DNA from 3 places in the Streptomyces sp. NPDC042100 genome. Region 2 is predicted to be linked to each of the others. Evidence: riboswitches for the same ligand, from Rfam matches in the RefSeq annotation. Region 2 holds a riboswitch; each other region holds the start of a gene.
What was found. A riboswitch is a leader RNA that binds a small molecule or an ion and turns the genes downstream of it on or off. The one in region 2 is predicted to bind cyclic di-AMP.
Positions count from the first base shown of each region.

Region 1 (7,765 bases), on a different contig from region 2:
AGACCCTGCTGTGGGCCTACGGGGTCGGCGACCCCCGGCCGCAGGTGTGGGTCCGGGTCCAGCCCAAGGACGACCAGGTCATGGCCCGGGTCGAGGGCGACAGCGGACGGCACGTCACGCTCACCCTCAAAGCGCCCGCGCACCCGACCGCGCGGGCCTTCGGGGACGGCCAGTGGCACCACCTCACGCTCACCCGGCAGGGCGGCGCCGTCACCCTCGCGGTCGACGGACTCGCCGCCCAGGCGACCGGCACCGACCTCGGACGCCTCGCCCCGGCCCGTACCGACGGCCCCGACGCCGTCCGGCTCGGCGACAAGCCCGGCACCGATCCCAACGACGGCTTCACCGGCACCCTCGACGAGTTCCGGCTGTACGGGACGGCGCTGACCGCCGGGGAGCGGGACGCGCTGCGCGGGGCGCGGCCCGAGGACGTGGCCCCGGCCGCGCTCCGGGCCCACCTGCCCTTCGAGGTGATCGACACCGCCGACCCGGTGCCCCTGGTGAACACCCGGATCCAGGACGACGTCTCCGGCCACTGCGCCGACGGCACCGTCCTCGGCACCACCAGCACCGAGGCGGCGGTCGTCAAGGGCCGCGTCGGCGCGGGCGCCCTCAAGGTCGGCCCGGACCTCCCCGGTGTCGAGGTGCCCTACGTCCCCGCCGTCGACAACGGCGCCGGAGAGTTCACCTTCGCCCTCTGGTTCCGCTACGACGCCACGGCCGGCCCCCAGGACGCGGCGCTGATCTGGGCCTACGGCTCCACCTCCGGCAAGCCCTCGCTGTGGGTGCGGGCCAAGCCGTCCGCCGACCGGCTGACCGCGCGCCTGGAGACGCCCGGGGCCTCGGTCCCGCTGGACGTGGTCGACACCCAGGCCGGCCGGTCCGCCTTCGGCGACAACGCCTGGCACCTGCTCACGCTGACCCGGCGGAAGAAGCAGCCGACGGACACCGAGGCGACCGTCGTCAGCCTCCGCGTCGACAACGGCACCCCCACCACCGCCGAGGGCCTGACCGGCTCCTTCACCGACGGCGTCGCCGCCCCCGAGGGGCTGCGGATCGGCTCGAAGTCCACCGGCACCGACGTCCTCACCGGCGAGCTCGACGACTTCCGCTTCTACAAGCGGGCCCTGAGCGCCACCGAGGAGACCGGGCTCTACAACACGGCCGTCGGCGGATCGAGCGCCCCGCGCGACCCGCACGTCTGGTGGACCATGGAGGGCGGCCACACCGAGCAGCACCTGGTGGCCCGCCCCGCCGACGACCCGGCCGCCCGCGCCACCCCCGACGCCTCCCGCCACTGCGGCCACGGCGTCGTCCGGGCGGGAGGCACCGTCACCGACACCGGCGCCAAGTTCGGCCGCTCCCTCGTCCTCGACGGGACGACCGGCGCCGTCGACCTCCCGTACGGCGAGGACCGCGCGCTCGGCGCCGGCGACTTCACCCTGGCCACCTGGGTGCGCTTCCGGCAGTCCGCCAACACCAGCCCGGTGCTCGCCTGGGCGTACGGGGTGGGCACCGCCGAACGCCAGCTGTGGATCCGCGCCCTGTCCCAGGAGAACAAGGTCGTCGCCCACGTCCAGACCGACCGGGGGATCACCACCCTGGAGGCCGTCGCCCCGGCCGGGACGGTGTTCGGCGACGACACCTGGCGGCACGTCGTGCTGCGCCGCCAGGGCGGGACGCTGACCCTGTCGGTCGGCGACGGCGGCGCCCCGACCGCCGTGGCGAGCGGCACCGTCGCGGGCTCGCTGACCGTCGAGGACGGCTTCGACGTGCGCGGCTTCCGGCTCGGCGCGCGCCCCGACAGCACCGGGGCGGACAAGGACCGGCTGACCGGCGCACTGGACGAGTTCACGCTGGTCCGGCGGGCCCTGTCGGACGCGGAGATCACCACCGTGACCGGGCCGCTGCCGGACGACGGCGCCACGGCGGTCCGGCTCGCCTTCGACCGGCTGACCGCGAAGGGGGTGTACGCCCGGCTGTGACCGGAGCCCCGGGGGCGGCGGGTTAATGTCGGGACCATGTCCGACCGACCCGCCGCCCCCGAGCTCTTCACCTGGGAGTTCGCCACCGATCCGTACCCCGCGTACGCCTGGCTGCGCGCGCACGCGCCGGTGCACCGGGCGACGCTGCCCAGCGGGGTGGAGGCCTGGCTGGTGACCCGGTACGCCGACGCCCGGCAGGCGCTGGCCGACCAGCGGCTCTCGAAGAACCCGGCGCACCACGACGAGCCGGCCCACGCCAAGGGCAAGACGGGCATCCCCGGCGAGCGCAAGGCCGAGCTGATGACCCACCTGCTCAACATCGACCCGCCGGACCACACCCGGCTGCGGCGGCTGGTGTCGAAGGCGTTCACCCCGCGCCGGGTCGCGGAGTTCGCGCCCCGGGTGCAGGAGCTCACCGACCGGCTCATCGACGGCTTCGCGGAGAAGGGGAGCGCGGACCTCATCCACGAGTTCGCCTTCCCGCTCCCCATCTACGCGATCTGCGACCTGCTCGGCGTGCCCGAGGAGGACCAGGACGACTTCCGCGACTGGGCCGGGATGATGATCCGGCACGGCGGCGGGCCGCGCGGCGGGGTGGCCCGCTCGGTGAAGAAGATGCGCGGCTATCTGCTGGAGCTCATCCACAAGAAGCGCGCCGACCCGGGCGACGACCTGATCTCGGGGCTCATCAAGGCGTCCGACCACGGCGAGCACCTCACCGAGAACGAGGCCGCCGCGATGGCCTTCATCCTTCTCTTCGCGGGCTTCGAGACCACCGTCAACCTGATCGGCAACGGCGTGTACGCGCTGCTGCGCGAGCCGGAGCAGCGGGCGCGGCTCCAGGAGTCGCTCGCGGCGGGCGAGACCGGGCTCCTGGAGACGGGCGTCGAGGAGCTGCTGCGGTACGACGGTCCGGTCGAGATGGCGACCTGGCGGTTCGCCACCGAGGCGCTCACGCTGGGCGGCCAGGAGATCCCGGCGGGCGACCCGGTCCTGGTGGTGCTGGCCGCCGCCGACCGCGACCCGGCGCGCTTCGAGGAGCCGGACACGCTGGATCTGGCGCGCCGCGACAACCAGCACCTCGGCTACGGGCACGGCATCCACTACTGCCTGGGGGCGCCGCTGGCCCGCCTCGAAGGGCAGACGGCGCTGGCGACCCTGCTGACTCGCCTGCCGGACCTGCGACTTGGGGCCGATCCGGCGGAACTGCGGTGGCGCGGGGGCCTGATCATGCGTGGCCTGCGCACGCTTCCGGTGGAGTTCAGCGCTTCCCACAAGGCCGCGCGCGGCTGAGCTCCGGGGCAGCGTCTTCCGACGGGCTTTCCGAGGGGCTTCCCGGCAAGCTTTCTGACGGGTCGTCAGGAATGTGATCTTCGCGTGATCTCCGCTGCATCGACTTGTGACTCACGTTCGAATGCCGCTACGTTCACCGGCAGTCTCAGCAGTCACGCGAAAGGCAGTCCGTATGCGCTCCGGGAACGGACGACACCGCAGACCCCGTCAGGCCCCCGCCATCGTCGTCGCGGCGGGTGTCACAGGCTCGGCCATCGCCCTGCCGCTGCTCGCGGCAGGCTCCGCCGCCGCGGCGGACGCACCGACCTGGGACCGGGTCGCGGAGTGCGAGTCGGGCGGCGCGTGGAGCGCCAACTTCGGCAACGGGCTCTACGGCGGTCTCCAGTTCACCCAGGAGGGCTGGGAGCGCCACGGCGGCCTGGCGTACGCGCCGAGCGCCGACCTCGCCAGCCGCGCGCAGCAGATCGCGATCGCGGACCACGCCTTCGCCGCGGGGGACACCCAGTGGGCCACCTGCGCGCCGATCGCGGGCCTGACGAAGGACGGCCGCGCGCCCGCCGTGAACCCCGGGCCCGCCGTGCGGCCGAAGACCTCCACCGGCCCGGTCGCCGAGTCCAACCGGACCGACGGCACCCCGGCCGGCTCCGGGGGGACCACCACCACCCCGGCCACCCCGGTGACCCCGGCCACCCCGGCCACGCCCTCGGGCGGCACCACGACCCCGCCCGCGACCCCGGGCACCCCTGACGGCTCGACGGCCCCGGACCCGACCGGCACGCCCGGGGCCCCGGACCCGACCGGCACGCCCGGGACCCCGGGCGCGCCGGGCACGGCCGACCCGACGGATCCGGCCACCCCCGGTTCCGGCAAGCACCGGGGTGACGCCGCATCGGAAGAAGCGGGCAATCCGGACACCACGCCCGAATCCGGGCGCCACGCGGCCCCGGGTGACGGGTCGGCGGACGGTGCGGCGGACGGCGGCCAGGGCGCCGAGAGCGCCGTCGCGGGGAGCAAGACGGACAACTCCGGCAATGCGGTCAAGGCTGACGAATACACCGTCAGGCCGGGTGACAGTCTGTCGGACATCGCACAGGAGAACGCGCTGCCTGGCGGCTGGACCGCGCTCTACGACGCCAACAAGAAGACGGTCGGCGCCGACCCCGACCTCATCCTCCCTGGTCAGAGCCTTGAGTTGACGTCAGGAAAGACGGCGGCGGCGGAGTAGTCCGTACCTGAATGTCCGTTATGAGTAAGTGAGGCATGGGTCTCTCTTGCCGAACTGGCGTGTCACGTCCGCAAACTTTGCTGAGGTCGCCCCTCACCTGCGGAAACGCCCCGCATCGGGGAGCAAGTAGGGGCGATTTCACCGGGTTGATGGTCTTTGAACTTCCGCCGGGTCTATGTCTACGGTCATCACCGCTCGCCACCGCGGGCCCCGTCGACCGGTACGCCGAATCCTGCCGCCGACCGACGGGAAGTCGTCGCTGTCAAGCGCCGAAGGCAGGAGCGGGGGACCCAAGGTAAGTGCCGGCCCCGGCCGTTGAGACAGACGGCCGACGATCGGCTTGGGGTGAAGCCGCGTGCAAGGACACGCGGCCGGGCAACTCACTCGCCCGAACCCGACAGCTCACCTCGTAGGCGTCGGTGAGGAGAATTCCCATGCTGTTTTCCGGCAACAAGGGCAAGCACCGTCGTCCCTCCAAGGCCACCCGCGTCGCCACGCTCGTCGGCGTCACCGGTGTCGCCGTCGCCGCCCCGCTGATGACCGCGGGCACCGCCTCGGCCGCCACCGCCTCCGAGTGGGACCGCGTCGCCCAGTGCGAGTCCGGCGGTAACTGGTCCATCAACACCGGCAACGGTTACTACGGCGGCCTGCAGTTCTCGGCCTCCACCTGGGCCGCGTACGGCGGCACCGCCTACGCCCCGACCGCCAACCAGGCGTCGAAGTCCCAGCAGATCGCCATCGCCGAGAAGGTCCTCGCGGGCCAGGGCAAGGGCGCGTGGCCGAGCTGCGGCGTGGGCCTCTCCGGCGCCTCGTACAACGGCGGCTCCGCGTCGACGGGCTCCAGCTCGTCCTCCTCCTCTTCTTCCTCTTCTTCGTCGTCTTCCTCTTCTTCGTCGAAGCGCTCCGCCGAGCGGCCGACGACCCGAAGCGAGCAGCGCCAGGCGCCGAAGACCACGCCGAAGAAGACCGTCTCCAAGAAGACCGTCACCACCCCCACCGGCAAGACGGTCAAGAAGGGCGACGGCGAGTACAAGGTCGCCGCCGGCGACACCCTGAGCAAGATCGCCCAGGCGCACGGCGTCAAGGGCGGCTGGGCCAAGCTCTTCGAGCTCAACAAGGACGTCGTCGAGAACGCCGACCTGATCTACCCGGGCCAGCAGCTCCACCTGAAGTGAGCCTGACGACCCACCCGCGGTGACCACCCCGGTCCGGAGTGCCCTTCCCCCGTGCGCTCCGGACCGGGGTTTCCCCGTTCCAGGCCCTTACCGGTGAGTAGTAAGGGGCCTTTCGTCCCTAGATGGGTGCCGTTGGGTCCTTTTTCGTCCCAGGGGGCGGGCGTCCGGCTGGCCGGAGCGCCAGAGCCGGTTAGGCTCTTGTCGCAAGGCGAAACGAGACCTTGCACCACCGCGTCACACCCAGCGTCACATCCCAGAAGGAGATGCTCGTGCCGTCCATCGACGTCGTCGTAGCCCGGGAAATCCTGGACTCCCGAGGCAACCCCACGGTCGAGGTCGAGGTCGGCCTCGACGACGGCAGCACCGGCCGTGCTGCCGTTCCGTCCGGTGCCTCCACCGGTGCCTTCGAGGCCCTTGAGCTCCGTGACGGTGACCCCAACCGTTACCAGGGCAAGGGCGTCGAGAAGGCCGTCCTCGCGGTCATCGAGCAGATCGGCCCGGAGCTCGTCGGCTACGACGCCACCGAGCAGCGCCTGATCGACCAGGCGATGTTCGACCTGGACGCCACCCCGGACAAGTCCTCGCTCGGCGCCAACGCCATCCTCGGCGTCTCCCTCGCCGTCGCGCACGCCGCCTCCGAGGCCTCCGACCTGCCGCTCTTCCGCTACCTGGGCGGCCCGAACGCGCACCTGCTGCCCGTTCCGATGATGAACATCCTCAACGGTGGGTCGCACGCCGACTCCAACGTGGACATCCAGGAGTTCATGATCGCCCCCATCGGCGCGGAGTCCTTCTCCGAGGCGCTGCGCTGGGGCACCGAGGTCTACCACACCCTCAAGTCCGTCCTGAAGACCAAGGGCCTCTCCACCGGTCTCGGCGACGAGGGCGGCTTCGCCCCGAACCTGGACTCCAACCGCGCCGCCCTCGACCTCATCGTCGAGGCCATCAAGCAGGCCGGCTACGTCCCGGGCAAGGACATCGCGCTCGCGCTCGACTGCGCCGCCTCCGAGTTCTACAAGGACGGCAAGTACGAGTTCGAGGGCAAGTCCCGCTCGGCCGCCGAGATGACCGAGTACTACGAGGAGCTCGTCTCCGCGTACCCGCTGGTCTCCATCGAGGACCCGCTGTTCGAGGACGACTGGGCCGGCTGGAAGGTCATCACCGACAAGCTCGGCGCCAAGGTGCAGCTCGTCGGCGACGACCTCTTCGTCACCAACCCCGAGCGCCTCGCCCGCGGCATCGAGGAGGGCTCCGCGAACGCCCTCCTGGTCAAGGTCAACCAGATCGGCTCGCTGACCGAGACCCTCGACGCCGTCGAGCTCGCCCAGCGCAGCGGCTTCAAGTGCATGATGTCCCACCGCTCCGGCGAGACCGAGGACGTCACCATCGCCGACCTGGCCGTCGCCACCAACTGCGGCCAGATCAAGACCGGCGCCCCGGCCCGCTCCGAGCGCGTCGCCAAGTACAACCAGCTGCTGCGCATCGAGGAGATCCTCGACGACGCCGCGGTCTACGCCGGCCGCAGCGCCTTCCCGCGCTTCAAGGGCTGACACCCGCTCCGCTCCGCACGTCCCCGCACCCGGTCCCGTACCGTGTGCGGGGACGTGCGTGTGAAGAGGGTCGGAAGCTACAGGGGAGGCGTGCGGGATGGCTGTGAAGGACCGGGACCGGTTCTCGACCGCGACCCGGATCAGGCTGCTCGGCGAGCAGACCGCCGCCCGTGTCTACCGCTCCCAGACCCGCCGCCAGGCCCGCCGCTCCCGGCTCACCGGCCGCGCGGCCTTCCTCGCGCTGGTCGTCTGCTCGCTGGTGGTGGCCCTCGCCTACCCGATGCGGCAGTACGTCTCCCAGCAGGGCGAGATCGCCGACCAGCAGCGCAAGGCCGCCGAGGCCGCCCGGCGGGTGGAGGAGCTGCGGGACGAGAAGGCCCGCCTCCAGGACCCCGCCTATGTGCGCCGGCTGGCCCGTGAGCACCTGCACTACGTGATGCCCGGGGAGACCGGCTTCACCGTGACCGACCCGGACGCGGAGCACCGGCCCCGCACCGACCAGGGCGCGACGGACCGCCCCTGGTACGACAACCTGTG
Region 1 covers NZ_JBVJDK010000008.1:328,218-335,982, forward strand. Annotated here, with positions in the region: gene ACZ6J5_RS20475 (LamG-like jellyroll fold domain-containing protein) at 1-1,985, shown strand, start outside; gene ACZ6J5_RS20480 (cytochrome P450 family protein) at 2,022-3,278, shown strand; gene ACZ6J5_RS20485 (LysM peptidoglycan-binding domain-containing protein) at 3,451-4,503, shown strand; cyclic di-AMP (ydaO/yuaA leader) riboswitch at 4,761-4,934, shown strand; gene ACZ6J5_RS20490 (transglycosylase family protein) at 4,938-5,678, shown strand; gene eno (phosphopyruvate hydratase) at 5,942-7,228, shown strand; gene ACZ6J5_RS20500 (FtsB family cell division protein) at 7,326-7,765, shown strand, end outside.
Region 1: it holds a riboswitch for cyclic di-AMP, as region 2 does, so the genes downstream of both, ACZ6J5_RS20490 (transglycosylase family protein) here and ACZ6J5_RS11360 (LysM peptidoglycan-binding domain-containing M23 family metallopeptidase) in region 2, are expected to answer to the same signal.

Region 2 (7,765 bases):
CATGATCGGCCTGGGCTGCGGCGCCCGCTCGTACACCTCGCGGCTGCACTACTCCTTCGACTACGCGGTGGGCACCCGCGAGATCCGCTCGATCATCGACGCGTACACGGAGGCGCCTGACTTCTCGCGCGCCGAGGTGGGCCGCCGCACCGACCCGGGCGAGGCCCGACGCCGCCATCTGCTGCAGTCGCTGCTCCAGGCCCGGGGCATGGAGACCGCCGACTACGCGGCCCGCTTCGGCGGCGCGCCCGAGGCCGACTTCCCGGCCGAGCTGGCCCGCTTCGAGGCGCGGGGCTGGCTGGACGCGGACGCCCCCGCCGGGCTGCTGCGGCTCTCCCCCGAGGGCCTGGCGTATTCGGACGGGCTCGGCCCCGAGCTGTTCTCTCCGGCGGTCCGGGCGGCGATGGCCGCGTACGAGGCGAAGTAGCGGGGCGCGGCGTGGATCTGACCCTGCTCTACCGGGGCCCGCTGGCCTCCTGCGACTACGACTGCCCGTACTGCCCCTTCGCCAAGCGCCGGGACAGCCGCGAGGCGCTGACGGCGGACCGGGCGGCGCTGGAGCGCTTCACGCGCTGGGCGGCGGACCGCTCCGAGGACCGGCTGCGGATCCTGTTCACCCCCTGGGGCGAGGGCCTGGTGCGGTCCTGGTACCGCCGGGCGCTGGTCGAGCTGTCCCGGCTGCCGCACGTGGAGCGGGTCGCGATCCAGACCAATCTGAGCTGCCGCACGGAGTGGCTGGACGAGGCCGACCCGGACACGGTGGCCCTGTGGTGCACCTTCCACCCGGGCCAGACCCCGTACGAGCGGTTCCTGGGCAAGTGCCGGGCGCTGGCGGAGCGGGGCGTCCGGTTCAGCGTCGGGATCGTCGGCCTGCCGGAGCACCTGGCCGCCGCGCGGCGGCTGCGGGCCGAGCTGCCGCCCGAGGTCTACCTGTGGGTGAACGCGGCGGAGGGCCACGCCTACACCGACGAGGAGGCCGGGGACTGGACGGTCCTCGACCCCCTCTTCCCGTACAGCAGGCAGCCGCACCGCTCGGCCGGGCTGCCCTGCCGCACCGGCGAGTCGGTCGTCTCGGTGGACGGCGACGGGACGGTGCGGCGCTGCCACTTCGTCAAGGCCGAGCTGGGCAATCTGTACGACGGCTCGTACCGGGCCGCGCTGCGCCCGCGCCCCTGTCCGCTCGCCGTCTGCGACTGCCACATCGGCTACGTCCACCTGGAGACGCTGCCGCTGTACGACGTGTTCGCCGGCGGGGTCCTGGAGCGGATCCCGGCCGGCCGGCCCGGGGCCCCTACAGGGGCATAAGGTCGGGGCGCTTGGCCTCGACGTGGTCGCCGGAGCTCTCGCCGCGCAGCCTGCGCCCGATCCACGGGACCAGATACTCCTTGGCCCAGTGGATGTCGTCCTTGCGGACCTCCAGGGTGCCGCGCGGCGGCCGCGGCGGCCACGACTGGTCCGGGTCGGCCGGCACCGGCAGGCCGAGCACCTGGGCGGCGCGCAGCGCGACCCGGGTGTGCCCCTCCGCCGACAGGTGGAGCCGGTCGTCGTCCCAGGCGCGCCGGTCCTGGACGGACCGGAGCGACCACAGGTCGAGCACCGGGCACTCGTAGCGGTCGGCGATGGCCCGGACGTGCGCGGTGTAGGTGGCGATCTTCCCGCGCAGGTGCTTGAGGACCGGCACGTCGCGGGTGTCGAAGCCGGTCGTCACCATCACGGTGCCCACGGCGGAGGTCAGGTCGGCGACCGCGCGCTCGAAGCGCTCGGCGACGTCGTCGGGGTCGGTGCCGGGGCGGATGATGTCGTTGCCGCCCGCGCAGAAGGTCACCAGGTCGGGGGCGAGTTCCTTCGCCCTCGGGACCTGCTCCGCGACGATCTGGTCCAGAAGGCGTCCTCGCACCGCCAGGTTGGCGTAGCGGAAGGCGTCGTGCTCCGGAAGCTGGTCCGCGAGCAGGACCGCGAACCGGTCCGCCCAGCCGACGTACGTCCCGTCGGGCCCGGGGTCGCCGACGCCCTCCGTGAAGCTGTCACCGATCGCCGCGTACGACCCGAATGCGTTCTTGTCTGGTGTTCTCGAATCGTCTGCCACGGGAGCACATCTTTCCTTCACCGATGTGACCTACGCGACCGTAAGGAGGGGTTGACGGCGGGTGACATATGCCACCACTAAAGATTCTCCCAAGTCGGAATAGCCCGGAGGCCCGGCACACGGGTGCCGGGCCTCGGGGTGGAATCCGTGGTGCGGGGCGGTTCAGACGCCGACCCCATGCTGGCGCAGGACGGCCAGCGGGTCGATGTCGGAGCCGTACTCCGGCCCGGTGCGCATCTCGAAGTGCAGGTGCGGGCCGGTGACGTTGCCGGTCGCGCCGGAGAGGCCGATCTGCTGGCCGCCGCTGACGGTCTGGCCGGCGGAGACGGACAGCGAGGAGAGGTGGCCGTACTGGGAGAAGGTGCCGTCGGTGTGCTGGATGACGACCTGATTGCCGTAGGCGCCGCCCCAGCCGGCCGAGTAGACGGTGCCGGGGCCGACCGCGCGGACGGTGGTGCCGGTGGAGGCGATGAAGTCGACGCCGGTGTGGTAGCCGGAGGACCACATGGAGCCGGAGGCGCGGTACGGGGTGGAGACGCCGCCGCCCGCGATGGGGGTGACCCAGCCGGAGGAGGAGGACTGGCCGGCCGAGGAGGAGGACGAAGACGAAGAGGACGAAGAAGCGGAGGACGAAGAGGAGGAGGACGAGGCGGCCGGGCGCTCGGTGCCGCGCGTGGCGCGGGTGCCCTCGCCGCCGCTCTTCGCGGTGCGCTCGGGGGCGGCCTTGGGCGCCGGCGCCGCCTTGGCGGTGCTCTTCGCGGGGTTCTTGGCCCCGAGGGTGAGCTTCATGCCGGGGAGGATCAGCGAGGGGTCCTCGCCGACGACCTGGCGGTTGTCGCGGTAGAGCTTCTGCCAGCCGCCGGTCAGGCGGTGCTCGGCGGCGATCTTCGACAGGTAGTCGCCTCGGACGACGGTGTACGCCTTCGGGGCGGCGGCGGGCGCGGCGGCCGGAGCCTGGGCGGGGGCCTTGGCGGCTACGGCGACGGTGACGGCCTGCGGGGCCTTCACGGCCGGGGCGGCCTGCTCGGCGGCGTGGGCGCCGGTCGCTCCGATCAGCGGCAGGGCGACGACGGCGCCGCCGGTGCCGGCGGCGACGAACCCGCGGGTGATCGGGTTGGCCTTGGGACGGCGGTGCTTACCCTTCGCGGGCATGGCGGATTCCTCTCCGTCGCCTGCGAGGTGAGCTGTCGGGTTCGGACTGGAGCTGTCCGGCCGCGCGGTCACGCGGCTTCACCCCGAGCCGTCCTTCTTCGAGGGGCCGGCGTACTACCTGGGTCCCCCGCTCCTGCCTGATACGGGTGGTATGGGGATTCCGGTCGGCGGCAGGATTAGGCGGTCCGTCCGGATTGAGCGCGACGCTAGACGAGACGGCGGCGCCCGAACAAGCCGCGGTTTTCAGGAATGTGCGTACGGGCGGCTTTTACGGCCGGAATCGCGGTCACCCTCCGTGGATGACGTTCCCTCGATTTCCCTTTCCACAAGGGAATTCGGAAAGGTTGCCCCGCCACGGTCCGTCACGTCTATGACGCTGCTCACGCACCGGAGACCATCTCCCCTGGTATCAGGGCGCGTTATGCCTTAAGTCCCAATTCGGACCAATCGTACATTTCTGTCAGAGAGGGTGCGTCGCGGGCCTCTCACCTGGATGATTGCCCCAGGAACCGATCTCACCACGACCCCTCTCACGACCAGGAGCTTCCGTGACCCACGCGACCACCGAGCCCGAGCTGACCGGCGTACGCAACTTCCGCGACCTCGGCGGGCTGCCGACGGCGGACGGCCGGAGCGTGCGCGCCGGACGCCTCTTCCGCAGCGGTCACCTGGCGCACGCCACGACGGAGGACGCGGAGTTCCTCGCGGCCCTCGGGCTGCACACCGTCTTCGACTTCCGCAACGAGGCGGACCGGCGGATGGAGGGCGCGGACGTCGAGCTGCCGGGCGTGCGGAACGTGAACATACCGCTCAACGACCCGGCCGACGGCAAGGAGTTCTGGAAGCTGGTGCGGACCGGCGACCTGGAGCAGCTGCGCGCGATCCTGGGTGACGGCAAGGCCGCGGCCCGGATGTCCGAGTCGTACCAGAAGATGATCGTGGAGCGGACGGCCGAGCACAGCCGGATCCTGCACGACATGGCCGAGGAGAGCGTCCCGGCCCTGATGCACTGCGCCGCCGGCAAGGACCGGGCCGGGCTGTCGATCGCGATCACGCTGCTCGCCCTGGGCGTGGAGCGCGAGGCGATCGAAGCCGACTACGTGAAGTCGAACGAGCCGCACCGCCGCTACAAGGTGCGGCGTGAGTCCGAGGCGGCGGACGCCATGTCCCCGGCGGTGATGGAGCTGCTGAGCCCCCTCTTCGACGCGCGCGTCGAGTACCTGCGGGCCGCCTTCGCGACCATCGAGGAGACCTGGGGCTCGGTGGAGAGCTACCTGTCCGAGGGGCTGCGGCTCGCCCCGGAGACCCGGGACCGGCTGCGCGGGCGCCTGCTCGCCGAGGCGTAGCCGCCGCCCGCTACTGGTTCTGGCCGCCCATCGCGAAGAGCAGGTAGAGGAAGCCGGCGAAGAGGTGACCGGCGATGAGGTAGGCGAACAGGCGGAGCACCAGCCCCTTGGGGAACTTGCCGTTGCCGCGCTCCTCGCCGGTGTCCGGTACGGAGTTCGCAGGAAGCTCGGACATGTCGGTCCTTTCCACGGTCGGGTACACGGGGTCAGCGCCGGTGCGGGGTGCCGTCGCCGAGGCACAGCTCGGCGACGGGACTCTGCATCAGGGTGTGGACGAAGAGCAGCTCGGCCCCGGCGCGGGTGGCGGCGCCGATCCGGTGCGGGGTGAGCGAGTCGAAGTGCGCGCTGTCCCCGGGATCGAGGACGTGCACGGCGTCGCCGAGGGCGAGGCGCACCCGGCCCTCCAGGACGTGGATCCACTCCTCACCGGGGTGGACCCGCACGATGTCGGCGCGAGTGGCGTAGGGCACATGGACCCGCAGGCACTGCAGGGCGCGCCCGGCGCCGCCGGCCTGGCGGTAGATCCAGCCGTCGGCCTCGACCGGGTCCGAGCGTCCGGCACGGACGACCGGGTCGTGTCCGGGCGGGGTCTCCCCCAGCAGCTCCGAGACCGTCGTACCGTAGATACGGGACAGCGCGAGCAGCATCGGCAGCGAGGGCTGCCGGTTCCCCGTCTCCAGGCGGGACAGGTGGGCCGGCGAGAGCCCGGCCCGCTGTGCCGCGGTCTCCAGGGTGAGTCCCCTGCGGCGGCGCAGGGCCCGCAGCTGCGGGGCGACGTCCGGCAGGATGTCGGGGGCGGCGAGGTCCGGGGAGGCTTCCCCGGGGACGTGGTCCATGCGTCCATTCCGCCAGCTTCGTGCCTCTGAGGCAAGTTTCTTGCCCCAGAGGCAAAAACCGCCGGGCCTGACCGCCCGGTTCCGGTCAGCGCTGCGCGACCGCCTGCTTGACCAGGGTCTTCCCGAAGTCCCACAGCAGCCCGCCGCCCCCGTGGGCGTCGTCCATGACCGCCGTGAAGGCGGTCACGAACCGGTCCACGTCGGCCTCGTCGATCACCAGCGGCGGAATCAGCTTGATCACCTCCAGGTGGTCCCCGGAGACCTGGGTGAGGATCCGGTGGCGCTGGAGCAGCGGGACCACGACCATCTGGGCGAAGAGTCCCTTGCGGGCCGCCTGGAGCATGGTCCAGCGGCTGCGCAGGCCCAGCGAGGACGGGCGGCCGAACTCGATGCCGATCATCAGCCCGCGGCCCCGGATCTCCTTCAGCAGCTCGTAGCGCGGGACCAGTTCGCGCAGCCGGGAGGCGAGCAGGTCGCCGGTCCGCCGTACGTGGGCGACGGTGCCCTCGCTCTCCATGACCGAGAGCACGGCGAGCCCGGCGGCCATGGCCTGCGCGTTCGAGCCGAAGCTGGCCGAGTGGACCAGCACCCGGTCCATGGACGAATAGACCTTCTTGAAGATCCAGTCCCTGCCGAGGGTCGCCCCGACCGGAACGTAGCCGCCGGAGAGCGCCTTGGCGACGCAGACCAGGTCCGGCTCGACGCCCTCCTCGTGCTGGTAGGCGTAGAAGTCGCCGGTCCGGCCGAGACCGGTCTGCACCTCGTCGGCGATCAACAGCGCACCGTGCCGGTGCAGCAGCTCCTGCGCGGCCCGCAGGAAGCCCGGCGGGGCCTCGTGCACGCCCTTGCCCTGGATCGGCTCCACCACGAAGGCGGCCACGTCGCCCTTGCGGAGCTCGCGCTCCAGGGCGTCGAGGTCGCCGAGCGCGATCGGCGTGTCGGGCAGCAGCGGGGCGAAGCCGTCCCGGAAGCCGTCCTCGCCGTTGACCGAGAGCGAGCCGGTGGTCAGCCCGTGGAAGGCGTGCGCGCAGTAGACGACCCGGGGCCGCCCGGTGGCGAAACGGGCGAACTTGAGCGCCGTCTCCACCGCCTCGGTACCGCTGTTGCCGAAGAAGACCCGGTCGAGGTGGGGGCTGTGGGCCAGCAGCCGCTCGGCGAGCAGTCCGGGCAGCGGCTGGCAGTCGAAGCGGGTGAGGTCGGCGAGCCCGGCGTCGAGCACGTCGTGCAGCGCCCGGCGGACGACCGGGTGGTGCCGGCCCAGGCCCATGACGCCGAAGCCGGCGAGCATGTCCAGGTAGTCGGCACCGTCCGCGTCCCAGAAGTGCGCCCCCTCGGCCCGCTCGTACACCTTGTCGAAGCCGATGGTGTGGAGCATCCGAGGGAGCTGGTGGTTGAGGTGGCGGGCGTGCAGCTCGTACCGCTCGCCACCGCGCTCGGCGAGCAGTGCCCGCAGATCGAAGCCGCCCGTGCCACCGGGCCCACCGGCCCCGCCCGCCCCGCCCGCCTCTGCCGTCACGACCGGCTCACCCGTTTCCGTTGACAGTCTCGCGGACCGCGCGCAGGGACTCCTTGAGCGAGCCCATGGTGGCGAGGACGGCGGTGGGTTCGTAGCCGCAGTGCGCCATGCAGTTGGCGCAGCGGGGGTCCTTTCCGCGCCCGTACGCATCCCAGTCGGTCTCTTCGATGAGCTGGCGGTACGTGGGGACGTAGCCGTCGCTCATCAGATAGCAGGGGCGCTGCCACCCGAAGAGGGAGTAGTTCGGGATCGCCCAGGCCGTGCAGGGGAAATCGGCCTTGCCTTCCAGGAAATCCAGGAAGAGCGGCGAGTGGTTGAGCCGCCAGCGGCGTCGGTTTCCGCCTGCGAAGGCCTTCTTGAAGAGCTCCCTGGTCTGCTCGACCCCGAGGAAATGCTCCTGGTCGGGCGCCTTCTCGTAGGCGTACGCGGGCGAGATCATCATTTCGTCGACCTGGAGGTCGTCGTTGAGGAAGTTCAGCACCTCGATGATCGTCTGGGGGGTGTCGGTGTTGAAGAAGGTCGAATTGGTGGTGACCCGGAAGCCGCGCCGCTTGGCCTCCTTGATGGCCGCCACCGCCTCGTCGAACACGCCCTCCTTGGCGACGGACTCGTCGTGCCGCTCGCGCAGCCCGTCGATGTGGACCGCGAAGGCGAAGTACGGGGAGGGGGTGAAGTTCTCCAGCTTCTTCCGCAGCAGCATCGCGTTGGTGCAGAGGAAGACGTACTTGCGCTTGGCCACCAACTGGCGCACGATCTCGTGGATCTGAGGGTGCATCAACGGCTCGCCGCCGGCGATGGAGACCATCGGCGCCCCGGACTCCAGGACGGC
Region 2 covers NZ_JBVJDK010000004.1:320,942-328,706, forward strand. Annotated here, with positions in the region: gene ACZ6J5_RS11345 (STM4012 family radical SAM protein) at 1-427, shown strand, start outside; gene ACZ6J5_RS11350 (STM4011 family radical SAM protein) at 439-1,305, shown strand; gene ACZ6J5_RS11355 (SGNH/GDSL hydrolase family protein) at 1,292-2,086, opposite strand; gene ACZ6J5_RS11360 (LysM peptidoglycan-binding domain-containing M23 family metallopeptidase) at 2,249-3,238, opposite strand; cyclic di-AMP (ydaO/yuaA leader) riboswitch at 3,243-3,397, opposite strand; gene ACZ6J5_RS11365 (tyrosine-protein phosphatase) at 3,787-4,584, shown strand; gene ACZ6J5_RS11370 (DUF6126 family protein) at 4,595-4,759, opposite strand; gene ACZ6J5_RS11375 (helix-turn-helix domain-containing protein) at 4,791-5,420, opposite strand; gene ACZ6J5_RS11380 (aspartate aminotransferase family protein) at 5,506-6,936, opposite strand; gene hpnH (adenosyl-hopene transferase HpnH) at 6,944-7,765, opposite strand, start outside.

Region 3 (7,765 bases), on a different contig from region 2:
CGGGGCCGTGGTCTTGAGGGCGACGGGGAAGCCGAGCCTGGCGGCGGCGCGGACGGCCTCGTCGGGGGTGGGCGCGGGGAGGGCGGGCGGGACGTCGATCCCGTACCGCCCGAGGAGCCCCCTGGCCCCCTCGGCGTCGAGCGTCACCCCGCGCGGGTCGCCGCCGTCGGCGGCGAGCGCCCGCGCGATGAGGCCGGCGGCCCCGGTCTCGTCGATGCCGTCGAACTCGGGCACCCGTCCGGGCTCGGCCGCCGCCTGCCGCCGCCACTGCGCGTACCGCACGGCCTCGGCGAGCGCCCGCACGGCCCGCTCGGCGGCGGGGTAGGCGGGGATGGGGCGGACGGCGGGCACACCCTGGGGCTGCGCGTCCGGGTGGGGTACGGGGGGATGCTCGGACGCGGATACGGACGCGGGACCGGAACCGGAAGCGGGACCGGGACCGGAAGCGAAAGCGGGGATGGAGGTGCCCCCGGCCGCAGCCGTACGGTCCGGTCCGGCCGTACGATCCGGACCCGCCGTACGGTCCGAGCCGACCGTACGCCCCGGACCGGCCGCGCCGTCGGACGCCGCCGGGCGGGTGCGGGTCGCCGCGGCGAGGGCGTCCGCGAGGGTGCCCATCTCGACGTGGACGACGACGACCGGCTTGGCCGTGCCCCGCGCGTCCTCGACGGCGGAGCGGAGGGCGGCGGCCAGGACCTCGCCGTCGCCGGACTCGGTCGCCCCGTTCTCCCCGACCCAGGGGATCGCGGTGACGACCACGGCGTCGCAGGCGTCGTCCGCGAGGGCGGCGGCGAGCGCGGTGCGGAAGTCGGCGGGGGTGGCCCCGGTGGTCAGGTCCAGGGGCCGCAGCGGGCGCAGGCCCTCGGTGAGGCAGGCGTCGTAGGTGAGCAGCCCCAGGGACTCGGAGTTGCCGAGGATGGCGACGCGGGGGCCGGCCGGGAGGGGCTGGTCCGCGAGGAGGAGGCCCGCGTCGACGAGCTCGGTGACGGTGTCCACGCGGATGACGCCGGCCTGCCGCAGCAGGGCGGAGACCGTGGCGTGCGGGATGCGGGTGACGGGGACCCGGTGGCCGGGCGGGGCGCTGCCGCTGTGCCGGGCGCCCTTGACGACGACGACCGGCTTGACGGCGGCGGTGCGCCGGGCGAGCCGGGTGAACTTCCGGGGGTTTCCGATCGACTCCAGGTAGAGGAGGACGACGTCGGTGTCCGGGTCGTCGTACCAGTGCTGGAGGAGGTCGTTGCCGGAGACGTCCGCCCGGTTCCCGGCGGAGATGAAGGAGGAGAGTCCGGCGCCGCGCCGGTGCAGTCCGGCGAGCAGCGCGATGCCGATGGCGCCGGACTGGGTGAACAGTCCGACCCGCCCGGCGGCCGGCATCTGGGGGGCCAGCGAGGCGTTCAGCCGGACGGACTCGGCCGTATTGATGATCCCGAAGGCGTTGGGCCCGATGATCCGCATCCCGTACGAGCGGGCCTGCCGCACCAGCGCGCGCTGGCGCTCGCGGCCCTCGGCCCCGCTCTCCGCGTAGCCGGCCGAGAGCACGACCAGGCCCCGCACCCCGTGCTCCCCGCACGCGGCGACGACCTCGGGGACCCGCTCGGCGGGCACGGCCACGACGGCGAGGTCGACGTCCTCGCCGATGTCGGCGACGCCCCGGAAGGCGGGGACGCCCTCCAGCTCGTGCGGCCCGTCCCCCAGGGCGCTGTTCACGGCGTGGACCCGGCCGGTGTAACCGGCGTCCAGAAGGTTGCGGAGCACGGCCCTGCCGACCCCTCCGGGGGTGCGGCCCACGCCGATGACGGCGACGGAGCCGGGGGTGAGGAGCCGCTGCACGGACCGGGCCTCGGCGCGCTGCTCCCGGGCGCGCTGGACGGCGAGCGAGCGGTCGGTGGGCTCCAGATCGAGGTGGAGGCGCACGGAGCCGTCCTCGAAGCTGCGCTTCTGGGTGTAGCCGGCGTCCGTGAACACCTTGATCATCTTGGTGTTCGCGGGCAGCACCTCGGCGACGAACCGGCGGATGCCCCGCTCCCGCGCGACCGCCGCGATGTGCTCGAGGAGCGCGGAGGCGACACCCCGCCCCTGGTGGGCGTCCTGGACGAGGAAGGCGACCTCGGCCTCGTCGGCGGGGGCGGCGGCGGGGCGCCCCAGGGCGTTGATCCGGTCGTAGCGCACGGTGGCGATGAAGTCCCCGCCGACCGTGGCCGCGAGTCCCACCCGGTCCACGAAGTCGTGGTGGGTGAATCGGTGCACGTCCTTGGCGGAGAGCCGGGGGTAGGGCGCGAAGAAGCGGTAGTACTTCGACTCGTCCGAGACCTGCTCGTAGAAGCTGACCAGCCGCTCGGCGTCGTCGGCGGTGATCGGACGGATGCGCGCGGTGCCGCCGTCACGGAGGACCACGTCGGCTTCCCAGTGGTCGGGGTACGCGTGCTCCGGCTGTTCGGACTGTTCCGACGCGCTGTGCATGGGGCAAGACTACGACCGGGGTCCGACAGCGGCACCGGTCGCGCGGCGGGTGCCCACCGTGCAAGGTAGGGAGGGCCTAAAGGCCGCCGATATCGGGCCGAAGGTCGGCACGAGCATCTCGCCGCCCGTGAGAGACTGGTCTAGACAACCGCTGAAAGTTGAAGGGCAACCACCATGGCTGAGCGCCGCGTCAACGTCGGCTGGGCCGAGGGCCTGCACGCCCGCCCCGCCTCCATCTTCGTCCGTGCCGCCACGGCCGCCGGCGTCCCCGTGACGATCGCCAAGGCCGACGGCAACCCGGTCAACGCCGCGTCCATGCTCGCGGTGCTCGGCCTGGGTGCCCAGGGCGGCGAGGAGATCGTGCTCGCTTCGGACGCCGACGGCGCCGACGCCGCGCTCGACCGCCTCGCGAAGCTGGTCGCCGAGGGTCTCGAGGAGCTCCCCGAGACCGTCTGATCCGTCTCCTCCCCGACGACGGATCACGAAGGGCCGTACTCGCCGGAATTCCGGCCGGTACGGTCCTTTCTGCTTCCCTGAAGCGTTTCCGCCAAGAGGAATTCGATTTCGACAGCGCAAATTACCCGCACGCCGGAAATCGCCTTCCTCTTGTATACGGCGCCCATGTTAATTCCGCGGCCCCGCCGTGTTGACGGCATGTTGCGAAACCCTCACACGCGGGCGCTCCGCCCGCCGCGGCCGGTGCAGCGGAAGAGCGCGCTCCACGTGCAGCGCGGTCAGCGCGCGGGCCCTTTCCGCGTCCCCGCGCGCGACGGCGTCGACGATCGCCCCGTGCTCGGCCCACGCCTCCACGGGCCGGACGGCCGGCTCGACCGCGTACATCCAGGCGATCTTGTGCCGCAGCTGGGTGAGGAGCGCGGTGAGCGGCGGGCTGCCGGACGCCTGGGCGAGCGTCTCGTGGAACCAGGCGCCGAGCGCGCGCAGATCCTCCCCCTGGCCGCGCCTGGCCCGCTCCTGCCCCAGCCTGACCAGCCCGCGCAGCACCTTGAGGTGCGCGTCCGAGCGGCGCTGGGCGGCCCTGGCGGCCCCCAGCGGCTCCAGCAGGGTCCGCACGTCGAGCAGGTCCGCCGCCTCCTGCTCGGTGGGCTCGGCGACATGCGCGCCCGCGTGCCGCCGGGTGACCACGAAGCCCTCGGACTCCAGCGTGCGCAGCGCCTCGCGGACCGGCACGCGGGAGACCCCGTAGCGGCGCGCGAGCTGCTCCTCCGTCAGGCGGGCACCCCGCGCGAAGACGCCGGAGACGATGTCGTCCCGGATCGCCGTGCATACCGAGTGCGCGGGAACACGCATGTCCGACCTCCGTATGTGATCCGCTATTCGATTCACTTCGATCCGGCTCGTTTCGATCCGGTTCTACGCGATCCGGCTCGATGCGATCCGGCTCGACCCGAGCGAAACCCACCGCATGGCGCCCGTCCGGCGACCCCTGCGACTCTATTGCAGGATGCCGGAATTTCCGATGCCACCCGATAATACGGAAACAAAAAAGAAGTCCCGGCTCGTTCGAGCCGGGACTTCTTCACAGAACGCACACGTCAGACGTGGACTCCGCGGGCACGCAGGTAGGAGACCGGGTTGACGTCCGATCCGTACTCGGCGGACGTACGGGCCTCGAAGTGGAGGTGCGGGCCGGTCGAGTTGCCGGAGGACCCGGAGACGCCGATCTGGTCGCCGGGGGTGACCGTCTGGCCGACGGAGACGCCGATCGAGGCGAGGTGGCCGTACTGGGTGAACGTGCCGTCGTTCATCCGGATGACGATGTTGTTGCCGTACGCGCCGCCCCAGCCGGCCTCGACGACGGTGCCGGAGCCGACGGAGACGACCTTGCTCCCGTAGGCGGCGTGGAAGTCGATGCCGGAGTGGCTGCCGGAGGACCAGAGCGAGCCGCCGGTCTTGTAGCCGGTGCTCACGTACGTGCCGGCGACGGGGAGCTGGAAGGAGTTCAGGCGCTTGCGCTCGGCCTCCCGGGCGGCGCGCTCCTGGGCCGCGCGGGCCTCCTTGGCGCGGGCCTCGGCCTTGCGCTTGGCCTCGGCGGCGGCCTTGACCCGGGCGGCGGCCTCGACGGCCTCCTTCTCCTGGGCGGCGGCCTGGGCGTCGACGCGCTCGGCGATGGACTCGGCGGTGATCACCTTGGTGAGGCCGGTGTCCTCCGGGGAGGCGGGCTCCGTGTCGGCGGCGAACGCCGGGGAGGCCAGGGTGCCGATGACGCCGGTCGTCGCGAGGGTCGCCACACCGGCGATGCCCACGGAGCGGCGCGCCATGCGGCTCGGACCACGATGCTTCCCGGTGGCACGGGTGAACGCCATGAAGTGGCTGATCCTTTCCTTCCCTCTCGCCTACCGGGTTAGCTGACGGGTTCGGAGCAGGAAGGTCTCCTACGGGCCCCTCCGCTCGCTGAGCGAAGGCGTCCGATTCACCCCAGGGACTGCGATGGGTCCCCGGCTCCCCAGGCTCGCGCCTTACGGGGACTCGGCGATGACTGTCCGTTGCCGCGAATGCGGCGTCGTACAACGGGCGGACAGCCGGATCGACGCTAGGCCGATCTTCGGTCAATCGCCAAACAGACACGCTTTTTTGTAAGACATGCCACAGGGCAGAAGATCACACGAGCGGCAATACGGACAAAAAGGAGAACCCCGACGAACCATGCCGTCGGGGTCTCCTCGTCCGCCTGGCGGCGGCTCAATCAGCCGGTCACGACCGTCACTTCGCCGATGCCCAGGGCCCGCACCGGCTCCTCGATCTGCGCCGCGTCGCCGACAAGCACCGTCACGAGCCGGTCCACCGGGAAGGCGTTGACCACGGCCGCGGTCGCCTCCACCGTGCCGGTCTCGGCCAGCCGCGCGTACAACTGCGCCTGGTAGTCGTCCGCGAGGTGCTGCTCGACCTGGTCGGCGAGGGTGCCCGCGACGGAGGCGGCCGTCTCGTACTTGAGCGGGGCCACCCCCACCAGGTTCTGCACGGCCACGTCGCGCTCGGCGTCCGTCAGGCCCTCGGCGGCGAGGGTGCGCAGCACCTTCCACAGGTCGTCAAGTGCCGGACCCGTGTTGGGGGTGTCCACCGAGCCGCTGATGGCGAGCAGCGAGAGCCCGTGGCCCGCGCCGTCGGAGCGCAGCACCTGGCCGAAGGAGCGCACACCGTACGTGTAGCCCTTCTCCTCGCGCAGGACGCGGTCCAGCCGGGAGGTGAGGGTGCCGCCGAGGCAGTACGTGCCGAGCACCTGGGCCGGCCACACGCGGTCGTGGCGGTCGGGGCCGACGCGGCCGATGAGCAGCTGCGTCTGGACGGCGCCGGGGCGGTCCACGATGACGACCCGCCCGGTGTCGTCGGCCGTGACGGCCGGCATGGGGCGCCGGGTGCCTGCGTCGCCCGTCCAGGCGCCCAGCGTCTCCGCGAGCACCTTGTCGACGTCCACGTCGGTGAGGTCGCCGACGATGACGGCGGTGGCCGTGGCGGGCCGCACGTGCGCGTCGAAGAAGGCGCGGACGGCGGCGGCGTCGATCGCCGCGACGGTCTCCTCGGTGCCCTGGCGGGGCCGGGAGACGCGCGCGGAGGCCGGGAACAGCTCCTTGGAGAGCTGCTTGGCCGCGCGGCGGGCCGGGTTGGCCGACTCGTGCGGGATCTCGTCGAGGCGGTTGTTCACCAGCCGCTCGATCTCGGTCTCCAGGAACGCCGGGGAGATCAACGCCTCCGAGAGCAGGCCGAGCGCCTTGGGCAGCCGGGAGACCGGGACCTCCAGGGAGACCCGTACGCCCGGGTGGTCGGCCGCCGCGTCCAGGGTGGCGCCGCAGCGCTCCAGCTCGGCGGCGAACTCCTCGGCGGTGTGCTGGTCGGTGCCCTCCGACAGGGCGCGGGCCATGATCGTGGCCACGCCGTCCAGGCCCTCGGGCTCGGCGTCCAGCGGGGCGTCGAGCGAGATCTCGACGGCCACCACCTGCTGGCCGGGGCGGTGGCACCGCAGCACCGTCAGCCCGTTGTCCAGGGCGCCGCGCTCCGGGGCCGGGAAGGCCCAGGGCTTGGCCTGGCCCGGCTGGGGCTGGGGGTGGAAGGTCATGTTCGTCAAAGACGCGGCCGTGTCGGTCACTGGTCCGCTCCCTCTTCCTCGTCGCTCTCGCTGTCGCCGTCGGCGCCCACCGGCTCGTAGACCAGCGCCGCGCGGTTGTCCGGGCGCAGCGTGGCCTTGGCGACCTCCTGCACCTCCTCGGCACTGATGTCGAGGACCCGGTTCACGGCGGTCAGGGCGAGCTGGGGGTCGCCGAACAGCACCGCGTACCGGCACAGTTCGTCGGCGCGGCCGGCGACCGTGCCCAGCCGGTCCAGCCACTCGCGCTCCAACTGGGCCTGCGCGCGCTCCATCTCCTCGGGCGTCGGGCCCTCGGCGGCGAAGCGGGCCAGCTCGTCGTCGACGGCCGACTCGATCCGGGGCACCTCGACGCCGCCGGAGGCCTTCACGTCCAGCCAGCCGAGCGAGGGCGCGCCGGCCAGCCGCAGCAGGCCGAAACCGGCGGCGACGGCGGTGCGGTCGCGGCGGACCAGCCGGTTGTGCAGGCGGGAGGACTCGCCGCCGCCGAGGATCGTCAGCGCCAGGTCGGCGGCGTCGCACGCGCGGGTGCCGTCGTGCGGCAGCCGGTAGGCGGCCATCAGCGCGCGGGCCGGGACCTCCTCCTCGACGACCTCGCGGATCTGCTCGCCGATGACCCCGGGGAGCTCGCCGGAGCGCGGCGCGGGCTTGCCGTCGTGGCCGGGGATCGAGCCGAAGTACTTCTCGACCCAGGCGAGCGTCTGCTCCGGGTCGATGTCACCGACGACCGAGAGGACCGCGTTGTTCGGCGCGTAGTACGTGCGGAAGAAGTTCCGCGCGTCCTCCAGGGTGGCCGCGTCCAGGTCGGCCATGGAGCCGATGGGCGTGTGGTGGTACGGGTGGCCCTCGGGGTACGCGAGGGCGGTGAGGCGCTCGAAGGCGGTGCCGTACGGCACGTTGTCGTAGCGCTGGCGGCGCTCGTTCTTGACGACGTCGCGCTGGTTCTCCATCGACTCGTCGTCCAGGGCGGCCAGCAGCGAGCCCATGCGGTCGGCCTCCAGCCAGAGCGCGAGCTCCAGCTGGTGGGCCGGCATGGTCTCGAAGTAGTTGGTGCGCTCGAAACTGGTGGTGCCGTTGAGGGAGCCGCCGGCGCCCTGCACCAGCTCGAAGTGGCCGTTGCCGTGGACCTGCTTCGAGCCCTGGAACATCAGGTGCTCGAAGAGGTGGGCGAGGCCGGTGCGGCCCTCGACCTCGTGACGCGAGCCG
Region 3 covers NZ_JBVJDK010000006.1:113,174-120,938, reverse strand. Annotated here, with positions in the region: gene ACZ6J5_RS15350 (bifunctional acetate--CoA ligase family protein/GNAT family N-acetyltransferase) at 1-2,460, opposite strand, end outside; gene ACZ6J5_RS15345 (HPr family phosphocarrier protein) at 2,635-2,916, shown strand; gene ACZ6J5_RS15340 (GntR family transcriptional regulator) at 3,085-3,768, opposite strand; gene ACZ6J5_RS15335 (M23 family metallopeptidase) at 4,014-4,784, opposite strand; cyclic di-AMP (ydaO/yuaA leader) riboswitch at 4,797-4,963, opposite strand; gene ACZ6J5_RS15330 (M16 family metallopeptidase) at 5,165-6,532, opposite strand; gene ACZ6J5_RS15325 (M16 family metallopeptidase) at 6,559-7,765, opposite strand, start outside.
Region 3: it holds a riboswitch for cyclic di-AMP, as region 2 does, so the genes downstream of both, ACZ6J5_RS15335 (M23 family metallopeptidase) here and ACZ6J5_RS11360 (LysM peptidoglycan-binding domain-containing M23 family metallopeptidase) in region 2, are expected to answer to the same signal.